Regions from separate parts of the Janthinobacterium sp. EB271-G4-3-2 genome, predicted to be linked through region 1. Evidence: predicted binding sites of a transcription regulator. Region 1 holds the regulator's gene; each other region holds the start of a gene.
The links. Region 1 encodes FNR, which switches genes on or off when oxygen is low (the NO sensors DNR and NnrR bind a similar motif). Its sites were predicted from a motif close to TTGATNNNNATCAA; they were not measured.

Region 1 (3,276 bases):
GGTGTGCAAATACATGTGCCCCTACGCGCGCTTCCAGAGCGCCATGTTCGACCAGGACACCCTGATCATCACCTACGATGCCAAGCGCGGCGAACCACGCGGCGCCATGAGCAAGAAGGCCGGCAACAACGACAAGCTGGGCGATTGCATCGACTGTACACTGTGCGTGCAGGTGTGTCCGACCGGTATCGATATCCGCAACGGCCTGCAGTATGAATGCATCGGCTGCGCCGCCTGCGTCGATGCCTGCAACAGCGTGATGGACAAGGTCGAGCGGCCGCGTGGCCTGATACGCTACAGCACCGACCATGCGATGGAAAACAACTTCAATTCGAAGCAGATACGCCAGCGCGCCATGCGCCCGCGCGTCTTGATCTACACTTCCATCCTGGCCCTGATCATCATCGCCGTATGTACCTCGCTGGCCCTGCGCACCCCCCTGAAAATGGACGTGATCCGCGACCGCGGTTCGATGGGGCGCGAGGTGGAAGACGGCATGATCGAAAACGTCTACCGCCTGCAGATCATGAACACGTCCGAGCAAAGCCAGCACTTTAAAATCAGCGCTTCCGGCTTGCCGGGCCTGACCTTGCTGACGCGCGAAGAAGTGACCTTGCAGCCGACCGAAACGCTGGGCTGGCCGATCCGCCTGCGCGTACCGCACGGCGTGGGCGAGAAGGGGTCGAACAAGATTGCGATCGAATTGCAATCGCTGGACAATCCATCGCTGCATGTGCGTGAAAGCGCGGTCTTCATCGTGCCGCGTTAACAAGGAAAGGCGGACGGGGACCGGGTGCCCTCGCCGCCGCCACGAAGTTGCAGGAAGGCCGGTCCCCGCATGGGGGCTGGCCGTTTACACAGGAGAAATACCATGTCCGACAGTCTGAAACTGCAGCCTCCCGTTGCACCGTGGTACAAGCACCGCTGGCCATGGCTGCTGATGATCGGTCCCGGCCTGTCCGTGGTCGTCGGCAGCTTCATGGGCTATATCGCGTTTACGCAGCCCGACGCGCTGGTGGTGGGCGACTATTACAAGCAGGGCAAGGCGATCAACCAGGATTTGAAGCGCGACACGATCGCCAGCGACCTGGCCATGGATACGAGCCTGGCGTACGACGTCGCCGCAGCGCGCCTGACCGGTTCCGTGCACAGCTTCGGCAAGGCCTATCAGGGTCCGCTGCAGCTGCACCTGGCGCATGCGACCCTGCCTGAAAAAGATATCAAGCTGCTGGTGCGGCCCGATGCGGCCGGCAATTTCTCGGTGCCCCTGCCGATGCTCGAGCGCAGCCGCTGGCAAGTGCTGGTGGAAAACGACAAACGCGAGTGGCGCCTGTCCGGCATCTGGACCTGGCCCGTGCAGCGCAGCATCGCGCTGCATGCGGATGAAGAGTTATAAGCCTTACTTGCAGACGTCGGTACCGGCCGTAATGGCTTTCAGCTTGGCAGGCTGCAGGATCTCGATCTCGCGGTTCGAGACGCGCAGCCAGCCTTCCTTCTTGAATTTTGACAATAAACGGCTGACGCTCTCGATGGTCAGGCCCAGGTAGTTGCCGATTTCCTCGCGCGACATGCGCAGCTGGAATTTGCTGCTCGAATAGCCGCGCGCTTCGTAACGCGACGCCAGGTTGACGATGAAGGCGGCAAAGCGCTGCGTCGCCTGCATATTGCCCAGCAACAGCATGACGCTTTGCTCGCGCGTGATTTCCTGGCTCATCATGCGGTGGAAATGCCGCAGCAGGGTCGGCATATTGCCCAGCAATTGTTCCAGGCTGGAAAACGGGATTTCACACACTTCGCTGTCTTCGAGCGCCACCGCATTACAGTGGTGGCGGTCGGCGCTGATGGCGTCCATGCCCAGCAGTTCGCCGGCCATCTGGAAACCCGTCACCTGCTCCTCGCCGCCCGGATTGATCTGGTACGTCTTGAAGTGCCCCAGGCGGATCGCGTACAGGTTCTGGAACGAGTCGCCGATGCGGAACAGCGAGGCGCCGCGCACGATCTTGCGGCGGCGGCCGATGATCTGGTCCAGCCTGTCCATGTCGCCCATATCGAGGCCCATCGGCAGACACAATTGATGCATGCTGCAGGTCGAGCATCGCGCACGCAACGCTTCCACGGTCACTGTGGGCAAGGTTGGAGTGATTAGCGCTTCAGTCATGTCGGTACCTTTTAGAAAATGCAACAACAAGTTTACTGCATACCGGGTTGCCGTGTGCCAATTTCACCGCAATTTCGCTGAATAAACGACGTTCCGACTTTAATTATATGGCAACATCGTCAAAAGCCCATGCGGAGAGGGGCATTTGTGCGGCGGCGCTTGCCAAGCTGGGGTATTGATAGGAAAATTCCTGACAGCATTATCTGCCGCCTGTGCCGCCCGGTACTGAAAAGGAAATCATGAAGCCTCTCGGCATCAAAGCAAAAGTCGCGCTGGCCACCAGCCTGACCTCGATCGCCATGATCGCGCTGGTCACCATGATACAGGTGCAGCACATGCGCGACGACTTCACCCGAGTACTGCTGAGCCAGCAGTCGTCCCTGATCAGCCGCACCGCTGCCGAGCTCGACGACAAGCTGGGCATGCTGCTGCAGATCGTCACCCTGACGGCCAGGCAGCAGCCGCCGGAACTGATGGCCCAGCCAGCCCAATTGCGCGAATACTATTCGCGCCGCTCGATGCTGGTGCTGTTCGACGACGTGCTGGTGCTCGACGCGCATGGCGCCGTCGTGGCCGACATGCCGGAAGTGGCGGGGCGCACGGGCATCAACGTCGCCGAGCGCGAGTATTTCCAGACCGTGCTGCGCACGCGCCAGCCCATGATCACCGAACCGATGCTCGGCAAATCGAGCGGCATGCCCATCGTGCAGATGGTGGCGCCCGTGCTGGCCGCCGATGGCCAGGTGGCCGGCGTGGTGATCGGCGTGCTGCGCCTGTACAAGGACAATCTGCTGGGGCGTCTGCGCTCGGAAAAGATCGGCAAGAGCGGCTATTACTTCATCCTCACGCGCGGCGCCGTGCCGCGCTATGTGCTGCATCCCGATACCAGCCGTTTGCTGCAGCCGCGCCAGCCGAACGCCAACCTGACGACGACCCAGCTGCTGAAGGAAGATGGCGAAGGCAGCATGGTCAGCACCAACAGCCGCGGCATCACGGCCGTCAACAGCTTCAAGCGCCTGAAATCGGTGAACTGGCTGCTGGCCACCTCGCTGCCCTTGGCGGATGCCTTCGAACCGTTCGATGGCGTGCTGTACCGGCTGGTGCTGTGGAGCATCCTC
Region 2 (3,276 bases), on a different contig from region 1:
AACCAGCCGGACAAGCCCAGCAAGGCCATGCCGGCCACCGCCGTCAGGGCCGCCAGCAAGGCGCCCGCGATCAGCTTGCGGGGCTGGGCCAGCAGCAATTGCCGCAGCACGGGGTTCAAGCTAAGTGAGTTTTTCATGCGCTCAACTCCTGCGTCGGAGCAGCGACCTGCACCGTGCGCTGCAGCCGGGCGGCCAGCACGGGGTCGTGCGTGGCGACGATCATCGTCTTGCCCTTCGCCAGTGCCAGCAAGGCGTCCGTCACGCGCGCCGCCGTTTCGCTGTCCAGGTGGGCCGTCGGTTCATCGACCAGCAGCAAATCCGCATGCGGATGCAGGGCCACGCGGGCCAGGGCCAGGCGCACGGCTTCGCCGCCGGACAAGCCCTGGCCGCCATCGCTGAGCATGACGGCCGGCTGCGCCTGCGCCACCTTGGCCAGGTCGGCCAGGTGCAGCGCCTGCGTCACCTGCGCGGCGTTCGCCCCAACGCGGCCCAGGGTCACGTTCTGGCTGACGGAAGCGGCAAACACGTGCGGACGCTGTCCCATCCAGGCCATGCGCTGGCGCAAGGTGTTGACCGTGCTGTCGGTCAGGCGCACGCCGCCGATACGGATGTCGCCGCCGCTGGCGGGCAGCAAGCCGGCCAGCAGGGACAGCAAGGTGGTCTTGCCGGCACCGCTGGCGCCCAGCAGTGCCACGTGTTCGCCGGCGCGCACGGTCAGGTCGAAGCCGTCGAACACGGGCGCCTCGCCGGGATGGGCAAAGCGCAGTTGCCGGAGTTCCACGGCGGGCGCCGCCGCCACGGCCATGGCGGCGGCGGAAACGGCCGCGACTTTCACGCTGGCGCCAGGCAGGGGCACGCCATTGGCCGCCAGGTCGTGCAAACCGGCCAGGCCCGCTTCGCCGGCCGCCTTGTCGTGCCAGACGGCGGCCAGTTCGCGCAGCGGTTCGAAGAACGCGGGGGCCAGCAGCAGGATGAACAAGCCCTGCCCCAGGCCCAGCTCGCGGCCCCAGGTGCCGAAATTGATGCTGCCCAGCAGAGAGAAACCGATGAAGGCCGCCACCATGGCCACGCCGAGCGCGGAAAACAGTTCCAGCACGGCGGACGACAAAAAGGCGATGCGCAGCACCACCATCGTGCGCCGGCGCACGGATTGCGACGAGGCATCGAGCCGTTCGGCCGTGGCGTCGACGGCGTCGAGCGCGCGCAAGGTGGCCAGGCCGCGCAGGCGGTCCAGCAGAAAGGCATTCATGCTGCCCATTTCCACCATCTGCGCGCGGCTGGCCGCTTGCGCGCCCATGCCGACGAGCGCCATGAAGACGGGAATCAAAGGGGCGGCGATGAGCAGGATCAAGGCGGCGATCCACGACAGCGGCGTCACCACGGCGAGGATCACGAGCGGCACGAGCATGACTTTCCAGCGCGCGGGTTTGTAGCGCACCAGATACGGCACGATGGCTTCGGCCTGCTCGGCAATGACGCTGGCCGCCTGGCCCGACTGGGCACGCTGGCGGTCCAGCGGCGAACGCTGCGCCAGCGCCTGCGCCACTTGCGCGCGCAAGGTGGACAGGTGTGCGCGCGCCGCCGCATACATGCGCCGCGCGCCCCACGCTTCGCAGCCGGCGCGCAGCACGCCCAGCAGCAGCACGCCGGCGGCCGGCAGCAGGGCCGCGCGCCAGGGTGCGCCGCCCTGCATGGCTTGCACGGCCCAGGCCAGCAAGGCCGCTTGCGGCAGCCACAGCAAGGCGGCGCCGCCTTGCGCCAGGCTGGGGAGACGGGGAAGAATAAAGCGGGGCAAGGACAAGGGCGTGGTCGGCATCTTCTATACTTCTTGAGTTTTCAGAATTTTCTGTAAATTCGATATTTTGTATAATACTGCGAAACATGACATATATCAATTGACCCCACCAGTATGGCGTGAAAAAATTCAGATAATTATGAAAACTCAACATATCCAAATGACGCCGCTGATCCTGACCTTCGTCAGCCATTTCGGCGAGATGGGCAGCCGCTGGGGCTTTAACCGTACCGTGGGTCAAGTGTACGCCTTGTTATTTGTCGCGGAGCACCCTTTACACGCGGATGAAATCGCGGAACACCTGAGTTTTTCACGCTCGAACGTGAGCATCGGCCTGAAGGAGTTGCAGGGTTGGGGCTTGATCCGCCAGTCGCGCATCCCTGGCGACCGGCGCGAGTATTTTTCCTCGCTGGGCGATGTGTGGCAAATCTTCCGCGTGGTGGCCGCCGAGCGCCGCCGCCGCGAAGTGGCGCCTACCCTGACGGTGCTGCGCGAAGCGCTGCTGGCGCCGGCCACGGAACCGGTGGATCAATATGCGCAGGAACGCATGCGCGAAATGTATGAACTGGTCGACCTGGCCAATACCTGGTTCGACGACTTGCAGCGCCTGTCGCCCGAATCGATGGCGCAGCTGATGAAAATGGGCGCCAAGGTACAAAAGTTGCTCAACGCTAAGGATCGCCTGTTTGGCGTCAGCAACAACAACGACTGAAGCACCCGCCTCGCCTCACCTCCCCAAAAAAGCCGAGACGCCGCTAGCACAAGCTGGCGCGCCTTGTCACGCCATTTCCTGACGTCATGTTGCCTATCGATAACACAAGCGGACATAGCCGTATGCGATGTTGTCAACAAAACCAATAGTATTATTTAAATTGTATTAATTTACATCAAGAGTAAGCTTGCATTTGCGTACTCGCTACGTGCAGGAAAGAACTAAAAGCAGCTAAAAACGGGCAATGGGATGACTTCCCCGGTATGCAGGGACGGCCTCCCAACACTATGAAGCGACTGTCTCAAGCACAAGGGGATTTTCATGAAAAGCGTAAAGAGCATTGCCATCAGGGCATCCATGCTGGCCGCAATGACCGTACTGGCAAGTGCGGCCCAAGCCGCCACCTGGGTGGATGTGGGCCCGGCCAGCGGTTTTGTCATTGATGGCAGCACCGTCACTTATTCGCCATCGCCGGCACTGCAGGTGAAATATTATGACGACAATCTGGTGCCACAGGATCCCTCGGACATCCAGGGTTATATCAATGGCGTGTTCGGCACCAGCCTGGGCGCCGCCGTGTCGTTTTGTGAAAGCGCCACCTCGGGCTGCACTGCCGGCACCACGGCAGACGTGAGCGGCGGCGTCAATTCGTACACGAGCGCGGCCGCCTATGATTACCTGGCCATCCACTTCGGCCAAGGCGAACTGGTGTTCCACTGGGCCGCTCCCGTGGCTGCCGGCACGACCTTCACGATCTCGGGTCTGCCCA
Region 3 (3,276 bases), on a different contig from region 1:
ACTGTCGTTGATTGCATCATTTTCCTGGAATATTTTTAGTCGTGTGTGTTCCTATCTCGTCTGGCGAGGTGCGCAGTAGCTGGGGGGATGGCGTGACGCTGGCCCGTGGTCTGGCTTGGATAGCAGTTCCACCGCAAGGCCCGGCGCGGACGGGCAGTGGAAAGGAAAGGCGCGCGATTCCCGTCAATTTATTGAATAGGAATCATTATCAATATAGGTGGTATTTGCCAAATAATCAAGCGTGCGCACCAAAACTGTGCAGAAAGCCCATGGCGGCGTAACGTCTGGCCTTCTGCGATAATGCAGGCGCTGACAAAATATTTTCCTCATTGAAAGAAATGCATGCGTACATGGATCGCTTGTGCCGGATGGTTGTGTGTCGTGTCGCTGGGCCAGGCCCAGGACCACGCGGCGCCGCCGGCTGTTCCCGCGCCGCTGCAAAGCGCCAGCGTGCCGCCCGCCGCCGATACCGTGTCGCCACCCCTTGCGCCAGCCACATCCGCAGCGTCGGCGCCCGAGGTAACGGCGCCCGCCGAGGAAGCCTTGCCTGCGCAAACGGTGACGATCACGGCCAGCAGCGACGCCAAGGCGCCGCGCGTGCGCTTCACGGCTTACCGCGAGAGTTATCTGACCGCCAGGAAAGTGTGGCAAGTGTCGAGCGGCAGCGTGGTCATGGCCCTGCGCCTGATTCCTGCCAAGCTGAGCGCCACCATCGACGACGTGCGCGTGGCCTTGCAAGGCAATGGCGCGCCCATGCCGATCAAGGTGTCCGACGGCGGCGTGTTTGTCGTGCCGCTCAACGACGATATCGCCGCGCAAGATGGCACTTTCCTGGTGAACAAGGGCAGGGGCGAGCTGACGGCGAATATCGTGCTTCAGCCCGCCGTGGCGCGCGATGCGTGGAACGTCACGCGCGTGGGGCAAGTCTTGCACGACGCCCGGCGCGCCGTGCGGGCCATCACGCCGTGGTACAAGCGGCCGTTCGCCAGCGACGTGCAATCGCTGGCCTTTTGCGCGGCCGAGCGGGGCAGTGCCTTGCAGTTGATGGATGGCGAGCAATTGATTGCCACCTTGCCCATGAACGAAGCGGCCGTCAACGACATCAACCAGCCCGTGTTTTGCAAGATTTTCGATGGCGAAGACAAGTACCCGGGACACTACCGCGTGGTCATGCCCGAGCAGGCGACGGTGCTGTTGCTGTAGAGGCTAGTTGGGCTGGCGCTGCACCAGTTCCAGCGCCGCCGCCAGGGCCAGGTCCATGGTGGCCTGGTGGAAGATCAGCCATTGCGGCAACAGCGACAGCGCATGGCGTCCCTGTTCCAGGTCGCCTTCATCGACGGCGGCCCAGGCATGGTGCAAGCCGCTGAGCACGCGCGCATGCTGTTCGCGGTGGTTGGCCAGCGAGGGAAAAGCGATTTGTTCCATCAAATCCTCTTCCTCGCGGAAATCGCGTTCGACGGCCGCAATCAGCTCGCGAAACGCCACGCTGAAATGCTGGTCGCCCAATTGCTGCAGCCGCGCCAGCTCCTGAAACAGCGCCTCATGCGCCTCGTCGATGACGGGAACACCCAGCGCCATCTCATCCTTCCAATGCGATTTACCCATGCCGATGCTCCCGGTTAAGTCCGTCGCGGTGCGAAGCGGACTGTTCCAGTGTGGACGCAGCCACGCTTCAAATCCATGACCTGGATCAAAAATATGCTGAAGAGGGGGAGGGCTGAGGCACTGAGAAATGAAGGAAAATGGGGAACAAATCCCCATCCGCAATATAGCGGTTTTCCTCGATGCGACGTGTTACCGAGCGCGTATTATTGCTTGGGCCAATGACTCCACATGGCATGCGCATCGACATTGGGCACCTGCAACTGCTGCCCGGCGGATAGCTGCATCGTATCCCTCAACACGAGGGGCGCAAGCATCAGGGCCGACAGGGCAAGGCAGGCCAGCACTTTGAGCGTCAACATGGTCGTCTCCCGGTGTCCCGGCGGCGGCGCGGGGATGCGGCGCCTGCCGGTCACTTCCTTATGTACTACCATGCTTGCAGTTTAGTTCATCTGGTCGTAACTTCAACTTATTGCTGTGGTGCACTGCACCAGTTCGCCCGCTGCCAGCGGCCTATTTTGCCTTGCGGCTGCGCCGTGGCTTGCTTGCGGGAGGCAGGAAGGAATCGAACCACACTTGCGTCAACTGCCGCGTATTTTTCGCCGCCTCGCGCTTGACGGCGGCCGTCGCATGGCCGCGCGCCGTGTTGGCGATGCGGTTGGCCGCGCTCAGGTACATGCTCATCCAGGGGTTTTTCATGACTAGCCTCGCAGGCAGTGGGTGGGGATGACTCCACTCTAGTCCGATGGCGGGCGCTGTCCGTGCGCCTGCCCACATAGCCGGGCGGTACTGGCGATAGGCTGAGGCAGATCAATACACGTCGCGGCGGTAGCGTCCGGCCGCCAGCAGGGCGTCGACGCCATCCTGGCCCAGCACTTCTTGCAGTACAGCATCGATACCTGTGGCCATGCCTTGCAGGCTGCCGCACACGTAGACGATGGCGCCTTGCGCCAGCCACTCGCGCAGCTCGTCAGCGTTGGCGCGCAGGCGGTCCTGCACGTATTGCCGGGTTTCACCATCGCGCGAAAAGACCTTGTCCAGGCGCGCCAGGTGGCCAGCGTCTAGCCAGCCTTGCAACTCTTCGCCGCAGACGCTGTCAAAAGCTTGCTGGCGCTCGCCGAACAGCAGCCAGTTGCGGGCCAGCCCCGCCCGCTGGCGCGCGCGCAGGTGGGCACGCAGGCCTGCCAGGCCGGAACCGTTGCCGATATAAATGCAGGGCACATCGACCAGGGCGGGCGCGAAGGCGGGATTGGCTTGCAGGCGCAAGCGGATGGGACCGCCCAGAGGGGCGAAACGCGTGAGCCAGCCGGAACAGACGCCAAATCCCTGGTTGTCCTCGCCCGCATGGCGTTCCTGGCGCACCAGCAACTGCAGTTCGCCATCGGACGGCAGCGAAGCGAGCGAATAGCTGCGGGGCGCGTGGTGGGTATGGTCTGCATCGCCATCGCTGCCATCCGCGTTGCACCCGATGATTTCGGCCAGCGCGCCCGCTTCCCAGGTGGCGCCGGCAGGACCCGTCAAGGTGATTTCATGCAATTCGCCGCCCAGGCTGCCCGGGTTGAGCAGCACGCGGCGCGCCAGGCGCCACTCGGCATACGACGCTTCTTCCTGTACGCCGATGGCGTCGATGGCGCTGCCGCTGCAGCGGGCCAGCGCTTGGGACCAGCCGGCCAG

Region 2: a site for FNR is predicted at 1,882-1,895, ahead of cydD (thiol reductant ABC exporter subunit CydD). Genes of this name have one in related genera too.
Region 3: a site for FNR is predicted at 1,681-1,694, ahead of IGS55_RS13780 (bacteriohemerythrin). Genes of this name have one in related genera too.

The regions. Positions count from the first base shown of each region.
Region 1 is NZ_JACYMG010000004.1:63,946-67,221, forward strand. Features, by position in the region: gene ccoG (cytochrome c oxidase accessory protein CcoG) at 1-769, shown strand, start outside; gene IGS55_RS10515 (FixH family protein) at 872-1,396, shown strand; gene fnr (fumarate/nitrate reduction transcriptional regulator Fnr) at 1,400-2,158, opposite strand; gene IGS55_RS10525 (response regulator) at 2,398-3,276, shown strand, end outside.
Region 2 is NZ_JACYMG010000005.1:325,904-329,179, reverse strand. Features, by position in the region: gene IGS55_RS13725 (amino acid ABC transporter ATP-binding/permease protein) at 1-137, opposite strand, end outside; gene cydD (thiol reductant ABC exporter subunit CydD) at 134-1,816, opposite strand; gene IGS55_RS13715 (GbsR/MarR family transcriptional regulator) at 1,956-2,507, shown strand; gene IGS55_RS13710 (FxDxF family PEP-CTERM protein) at 2,829-3,276, shown strand, end outside.
Region 3 is NZ_JACYMG010000005.1:338,892-342,167, forward strand. Features, by position in the region: gene IGS55_RS13770 (TonB-dependent siderophore receptor) at 1-17, opposite strand, end outside; gene IGS55_RS13775 (hypothetical protein) at 343-1,203, shown strand; gene IGS55_RS13780 (bacteriohemerythrin) at 1,207-1,605, opposite strand; gene IGS55_RS13785 (hypothetical protein) at 1,809-1,964, opposite strand; gene IGS55_RS13790 (hypothetical protein) at 2,116-2,301, opposite strand; gene IGS55_RS13795 (PepSY domain-containing protein) at 2,413-3,276, opposite strand, start outside.